DNA from 2 places in the Streptomyces thioluteus genome. Region 2 is predicted to be linked to the other one. Evidence: riboswitches for the same ligand, from Rfam matches in the RefSeq annotation. Region 2 holds a riboswitch; the other holds the start of a gene.
What was found. Region 2 has a riboswitch for S-adenosylmethionine ahead of thrC (threonine synthase). Riboswitches for the same ligand answer to the same signal wherever they lie in the genome.
Positions count from the first base shown of each region.

Region 1: linked by a shared signal. The riboswitch ahead of ABD794_RS09220 (aminotransferase class V-fold PLP-dependent enzyme) and the one ahead of thrC (threonine synthase) in region 2 are both predicted to bind S-adenosylmethionine.

Region 1 is NZ_BAAAXZ010000071.1:8,780-12,530, forward strand. It holds partial or broken gene qcrB (cytochrome bc1 complex cytochrome b subunit) at 1-614, shown strand, start outside; gene trpD (anthranilate phosphoribosyltransferase) at 744-1,808, shown strand; SAM riboswitch class IV at 2,036-2,152, shown strand; gene ABD794_RS09220 (aminotransferase class V-fold PLP-dependent enzyme) at 2,292-3,707, shown strand; gene ABD794_RS09225 (Lrp/AsnC family transcriptional regulator) at 3,704-3,751, opposite strand, start outside.
Region 2 is NZ_BAAAXZ010000021.1:70,047-73,797, forward strand. It holds gene thrC (threonine synthase) at 392-1,687, opposite strand; SAM riboswitch class I at 1,681-1,825, opposite strand; gene ABD794_RS02670 (hypothetical protein) at 2,832-3,053, shown strand.

The DNA of each region.
Region 1 (3,751 bases), on a different contig from region 2:
GCTGCTGGGTCTTCGGCGCGGTGCTGGGGATCATGGCCGTCTACCCGTTCCTCGAGTCGTGGCTGACCGGCGACAAGCGCGAGCACCACATCCTGGACCGCCCGCGCAACGCCCCGACGCGCACCGCCTTCGGCGTGGCGTGGCTGACGATGTACGGCGTGGCCCTGATGGCCGGTGGAAACGACCTGTGGGCCACCCACTTCCACCTGTCGGTCAACGCGGTCACCTGGTTCGTCCGCATCACCTTCTTCGTCGGCCCGGTCCTGGCGTTCATCGCCACGCGCCGGATCTGCATGGGTCTCCAGCGCCGCGACAAGGACAAGGTGCTGCACGGCCGCGAGTCGGGCATCATCAAGCGCCTGCCGCACGGTGAGTTCATCGAGGTCCACGAGCCGCTGACGCAGGAGCAGATGCACACGCTGACCGCGCACGAGCAGCCCAAGCCGCTGGCCCTGGAGCCCGAGGTCGACGAGAACGGTGTCGTCCGCAAGGTGAAGGCCACGCAGAAGCTGCGGGTCCGGCTCTCGAAGGGCTACTACGGCGAGGACCGTTACGTGCCCAAGGCCACGGCCACGGAGTACGAGGAGATCACGAGCGGCCACGGCCACCACTGATCGACTGATTCAGCAGAACTGATCGCCACAGCGAAGAGCCCCGTCCAGTGCCTGGACGGGGCTCTTCGCCGTTCCCGGACCTGGTTAGGCTGGAGCCGAGAGCCGGACGACCACCAGGAGCGTGGACCCATGAACGTTGCGACCCAGACAGGCGGCGACGGTGCGGTGTCCCTCTCCTGGCCGGGCGTCCTGGAGGCGCTGCTCGGCGGGCGGGACCTCAGCGCGGACGACACCGCCTGGGCCATGGACCAGATCATGCGCGGCGCGGCGACCGACGCCCAGATCGCCGCCTTCGCCGTCGCCCTGCGGGCCAAGGGCGAGACGGTCGCCGAGATCTCCGGGCTCGTCCGGGCGATGTACCGGCACGCCAACCTCATCGACGTGCCCGGTCCCAGCGTGGACATCGTGGGCACGGGCGGCGACGGCGCCAAGACGGTGAACATCTCCACGATGTCCTCGATCGTCGTGGCCGGCACCGGGGTGAAGGTCGTCAAGCACGGCAACCGGGCCGCGTCCTCCGCGAGCGGGGCCTCCGACGTCCTGGAGAAGCTGGGCGTCAACCTGGACCTGTCCCCGGCACGGGTGGTCGAGGTGGCCCGGGAGGCGGGCATCACCTTCTGCTTCGCGGTCAAGTTCCACCCGGCGCTGCGGCATGTGGCGGCGGCGCGGCGGGAGATGGGCGTGCGGACCACGTTCAACGTCCTCGGTCCGCTGACCAATCCGGCCCGGGTCCGGGCCCAGGCGACCGGCGTCGCGGACGCCCGGATGGCGCCCATCCTGGCCGGCGTGCTCGCCGACCGGGGATCGTCGGCGCTGGTCTTCCGGGGCGACGACGGGATGGACGAGCTGACGACGACGGCGACGTCGCGGGTGTGGATCGTACGGGACGGGGGCGTGCGCGAGGAGCCCTTCGATCCGCGGGACGTGGGGATCGAGGTCGTGCCGGTGGACGCGTTGCGGGGCGCGGACGCGTCCTACAACGCGGACGTCGCGCGCCGGCTGCTGGCGGGGGAGCGGGGGCCCGTGCGGGACGCGGTGCTGCTCAACTCGGCGGCGGCGCTGGTGGCGTTGGCGCCGTCGGCGGCGCCGCTGCCGGAGCAGATCGCCGCGGCGATGGGGCGGGCTGCGGAGTCGATCGACTCGGGGGCGGCGCGGGGGGTTCTGGAGCGGTGGGTGGCGGCGAGCAACGCGTAGCGGTTGCAGGGGGGTTGGATGCCCCTGGCCCGCCCTTTCACCGTTTCCCCGGGGAGACCCCGGGCCCCGTTCGCCCTTCGGGCGAAGTCCTCAAGCGCCGGACGGGCTGAACAGCCCGTCCGGCGCTTGAGGACAGCGCGCGCAGCGTGCTGCTGCGGAAACGGTGAAAGGGCGGGGTGGGGGAATCCCCTTCCGGCGCGGCGATTCGCTGTGCCATACTCGCCCCAGGTCACGAGCGACAGCGATACGGCCCCGGCCCGCTGTCCGGCAACCCTCCGTCCGTGGCGGGGTGCCCCGGGTGATGACCGGGTCGCAGGCAGCGAGGTCTGCGGCAAGCGCGGATCCCTCCACCAGGGATCCTGGTCGTCGAGGGAGATCCTTCCGTGATGCAGCGAATGCGCTAGGGCCCAGGGCCCCTTCTTCGCGCCATTCATTTTCTTCGCCTTCTTCGCCGAATTCGTTCGCGCCTCACGGGAGTTCGCCATGCCCGCAACCCTTCGGACCGCCGTCGACACCCCTCTCCCCGTCCTCGGTCGCGACGTCCGCGTCCCCCTCGTCACCGGCGGTGAAGTCCCGTACGCCGCCCTCGACTACGCGGCCAGCGCCCCCGCCCTGCAGCGGGTGTGGGACGACGTGGCCGCCTACGCGCCGTACTACGGCAGCGTGCACCGCGGTGCGGGACACCTCTCGCAGCTGTCCACCGACCTGTTCGAGAACAGCCGGGCCACCGTCGCGGAGTTCCTCGGCTGCCGACCGGGCGACGACGTGGTCTTCACCCGGTCGACGACCGATTCGCTCAACCTCCTCGCCGCCGTACTCCCGCCCGGCACGCACGCGTTCGCGTTCGAGAGCGAGCACCACGCCGCGCTGCTGCCCTGGGGGCGGCGCGGGGACACCGCGGTGACGTGGCTGGACGCGCCCCGTACCCCGGGGCAGGCCGTCGAGGCCCTGGAGCGCGCCCTCGCCGCGCGCGAGCCCTACGGCCCGGCACTGGTCTGTGTGACGGGTGCGTCGAACGTGACGGGCGAGCTGTGGCCCGTCAGGGAGTTGGCCGCGGCCGCGCACGCGCACGGGGCGCGGATCGTCCTGGACGCCGCGCAACTGGTGCCGCACCAGGCCGTGGACGTCGCGGAGTCGGACGTGGACTGGGTGGCGTTCTCCGGGCACAAGCTGTACGCGCCGTTCGGCGCCGGGGTGTTGGCCGGGCGCGCCGACTGGCTGCGCCGGGCCGAGCCGTATCTGGCCGGCGGCGGCGCCACCCGCAGCGTGGCGCGCGGCGCGGCGGGCGAGCCGGTGGTCGAGTGGCACGACACCGTGGCCCGGCACGAGGCCGGTTCGCCGAACGTCATCGGCGCCTACGCCATCGCCTCCGCCTGCCGGGCGCTGACCGCGGCCGGCTTCGAGCGGCTGGAGGCGCGCGAGCAGGCGCTGTTGGCACGGCTGCGCGAGGGGCTCGCGGAGGTGCCGGGGGCCAGGGTGGTCTCGCTGTTCGGCGACGACGCGCCCCGGGTGGGCGTCGTGTCCTTCGTCGTGGACGGCTGGAACAGCTCGCACTTCGCGGCGGCGCTGTCCGCCGAGTACGGCATCGGGGTGCGCGACGGCCTGTTCTGCGCCCACCCGTTGGTGCGGGCGCTGCTCGCGGAGGGGGGCGGCTCATCGGATACAGCAGCGCGAAGCGCTTCCGCTTGGGGCGGTGGCGGGCGACGGGCGGGCGAGTGCGGGACGCCGGACGAGGTGCCGGCGGCGAGCGCGATCCGGGTCAGCTTCGGGGTGGGGACGCCGGAGGAGCACATCGACCGCTTCGTGCGGGCGGCCGGGGAACTGGCGACGGGCGGCGCGCGGTGGACGTACCGCACGGAGGGCGGGCGGTGCGTGCCGGAGAAGCCGGTGGCCGGCTAGCTGTCGAGGCCGATCGCGAAGGCCGCTTCCAGGTCGTGCTGGGA
Region 2 (3,751 bases):
GACACCGCGCTGCGCGCGGCCGGAGGGCAAAGGCGAAGCTCCGTTGGGGTAGGGGCAAGGGCGGAGTTCACCTGCGTCCAGGAGCACCCCCGCCGGGTTCCAGGAACAGAACCCCACCGGGATCCAGGGGGCGAAGCCCCCGGTGAGGTGCAGGGGGCGGAGCCCCGCCGGGGTCCAGGGGCGCCCCCGCCAGGGTCCAGAGACAGAACCCCACCGGGATCCAGGGGCCGGAGCCCCCGGTGGGGTGCAGGGGCGAAGCCCCGCCGGGGTGCAGGGGGCGAAGCCCCCGCCCACCGCGCGGAGCGCGGTGCCGGGCCCGGGGCGGAGCCCCGGAGGAAACGGTGAAAGGGCGGGGCGGGGAGAACGCCCCCCCCCAAGAACAACCGCCCCCCTACCCCAGCCCCGCCGCCCGGAACGCCTCCACGCTCGGCCGGATCGTCGCCCGCGGCCCCGCCGCCACCGCGTCCAGCGTCTTGAGCCCGTCCCCCGTGTTGAGGACGACCGTCGTCAAGGACGGGTCCAGCAGGCCCTGTTCGAGCAGCTTGCGGGTGACGCCGACCGTCACACCGCCCGCGGTCTCCGCGAAGATCCCCTCCGTACGGGCGAGCAGCCGGATCGCGTCCACGACCTCCCCGTCCGTCACGTCCTCCACCGCACCGCCCGTCCGCCGCGCGATGTCCAGGACGTACGGCCCGTCGGCCGGGTTGCCGATGGCGAGGGACTTGGCGATCGTGTCCGGCTTCACCGGGCGGACGACGTCGTGGCCGTCCTTGTACGCCCGGGAGACCGGAGCGCACCCCGCCGCCTGGGCGCCGAAGATCCGGTACGGGCGGTCCTCGACCAAGCCCAGCGCGATCAGCTCCTTCAGCCCCTTGTCGATCTTCGTGAGCTGGGAGCCGGAGGCCACGGGGATCACGAGCTGATCCGGCAGCCGCCAGCCCAGCTGTTCGCAGATCTCGTACGCGAGGGTCTTGGAGCCCTCCCCGTAGTAGGGGCGCAGGTTGACGTTGACGAAGCCCCACGCCGCCCCCAGCGGATCACCGATCAGCTCGGAGCAGAAGCGGTTGACGTCGTCGTAGGTGCCCTCGATACCGACCAGGTCGCCCCCGTAGACCGCGGCCATGACGACCTTCCCGGCCTCCAGGTCGTGCGGGATGAAGACGCAGGAGCGCAGGCCCGCGCGGGCGGCCGCGGCGCCGACCGCGCCGGCCAGGTTGCCCGTCGAGGAACAGGAGAGCGTCGTGAAACCGAAGGCGCGCGCCGCCTCGACGGCGACGGCGACGACGCGGTCCTTGAAGGAGTGGGTCGGGTTCCCTGAGTCGTCCTTGACGAACAGGCCGCCGGTGACGCCCAGTTCACGGGCGAGGTTGTCGGCCCGGACGAGCTTGGTGAAGCCGGGGTTCAGATTGGGTTTGGCGGCGACGTCGGCGGGGACGGGCAGCAGGGGGGCGTAGCGCCAGATGTTCGCCGGCCCGGACTCGATGCGGCGCCGCAGGCCCTCCGGGTCGCCGGCCGGCAGCTCGTAGGCGACCTCCAGCGGACCGAAGCAGGAGGTGCAGGCGAAGACGGGCCCGAGGGCGAAGCGCTCGCCGCACTCGCGGCAGGAGAGCGCGACGGCGGGACCGAAAGACGTATGCGCGCTTCGACTGCGGCTTGCACAGCCATGGAGGCGAGCCTTTCTCCTCAGTCTCCTCGTGACGACCTCGCCACGAGACGGATTTGGCACCTTCCCCCCGGGAGCCTCGCCGTGAGAACGGCTGAGACCGGCTGTGAGGGTTGCCGGGGCTTCATCGGCGCGTGTCCCTCTGCCCCTCTCGGATGAGCAGTGTATGGCACCGGTCGGCGGCATCGCCGCCGGGCGTTTGTGCACGCGCAACGGACCCCGTACATACGGGCGGGCCGTGCGTTGTTCAAACTGTATCGGACGGTGCGCGCCCTTGAGAGGGGCGTCCGCACAGCGAGATGCGTCCACACACGCAACAACGTGCCTGAGTCAACGAGGAGTCGTACACGTGCTGGAAGAGGTGGAGCGCTGGCTGGCCCGGCGGTCCTGGTCCGCCGAAGACCGTCCGCTCGACCGGCTGCTCGCCCCGCCGGTGTCCAAGCGTGCTGAGCTAGGGCGGTGGGTCAGCACCGTGAGGCGTGGGTGCTATACCCTGGGGGGCGGCAGTCGACACAGACAGGGGGCATGAGCACTGGTACGGCACGATCGTGGCCAACACCGGCGCGAGCTGGATGACGAATCAGGTGCGGGGGGCGTGGTTGCCGCTGGTGTTGGAAAACGCGGGACATTGTTCTCTTAAGGTGATAAAGAAGTTTATGAGAGGAATAAATACAGCTCCGCGCCACGGACTGTCGCCCGGGTCCACGGTTATAACCTCACACCGGGCGGCCGGGCTGTATCATTGTGGGGCTGTTGTGTAGCAGCCGAGTATCAGACGGGATTTTCTCGATCGTCGTGCATGGCGGTATGGAGTGTGGAGGGTGGTGGGTGGTAGTTAGTCAACGGGCTGATGGGGCTCGGCTCCCGACCTGCCCGCCGTGCCGGGCAAGGGCGGGTGCTGTGGCGTCGCTGCTGGTGACGAGACGCGGCGGAAGGAGATGGCGTGTGCGTGCTAGACCTCTGTGGGAAGTAGCGTGAAGGAAGGGGATCGTGACCTCGATATACGGTGACTTCTCGGCTACTATGTCGTCTCGGATCCTTAGGCTGGCGCAGCGCTCACCCGTACCCGGACGGGCGTTCCGTCAAGGCGATGTACGAACCGTCAGGGTGGGTGCGTCACGCGATTCTCAAACCGTCCAGTGAAGCAGGGTCTACTATGGATAGCGCGATGAGTGAGTTCAGCAGCGATTTCTCTCTGCACACCATACCACTGTGGGAGGAGGGAGAAGAGAACAGCACGTGCATTGATGGTGGAAGAGAGTACTCTGTACCCTCCGAGGAGAAGGGAAAGGGGAGAGAGGAGGGGAGGGGAACAAAAGAGTTTAATATAAGATCGAGGTGTGACTGCGAGAGCGTTGTGTTGAAAAGGGCGCTCGGAAAAGGGCTATAGCATCCAGTATGTCCTGTATGCGGGGTGGCGGCGTGACCTGGAGGTATGTGAACGGCCACAGCATCTCTGGTGTTTGATGGTGTAAATGCAGCGAGGCGTTCTCCACGTATTGGGTGACCGAGCGGCCAGACCGAACGTCGCCGAGAAGGTCGCGCAGGTCGTCGTCCCACGCAGCACATCGATGTGCGCCGCCCGCCCTGCTGCGTGTTTTACACCTAGCAGTCGATCGCCGCTTTAGGCGCCCTAATCGCCATTTCTCCTCTTGCACGTTGCTCTATGGCCCTTAGCGCTCGTTCCAGGTTGTTGGTAGTGTCTCTATGCCGTCTTTCCCCGGTTGCTCTTGCACCACGCCTTCTCCCGGCCTGCCCGTTGGCCGACCCGTGGGCCGTCCGTTTGGCCGTTTGAGCCGAGTCAGGCACCACCGAGTTCGTCCACCGGCGCTACGGTCCCTGTCCTCTCCGTCATCGAGCTCGCGCCGGATCGTGTTGGCCACGATCGTTTCCGACCTGGCCCTCCTGCGTTCAGGGCGGGAGCCCAACGCTCACGTGCTGGCCCCTCTCGCGCTTGGCGGCGAGCAGCCCGGTCGAGCGGGACGGTCCTTCTGGGCGGACCAGACCGCCGGCCATCCAGCGCTGGCCAGCCTACCGTTTCCAGCATCTTGTACGACTCCTTCGTTGACTCAGCACGTTGTTGCGTTT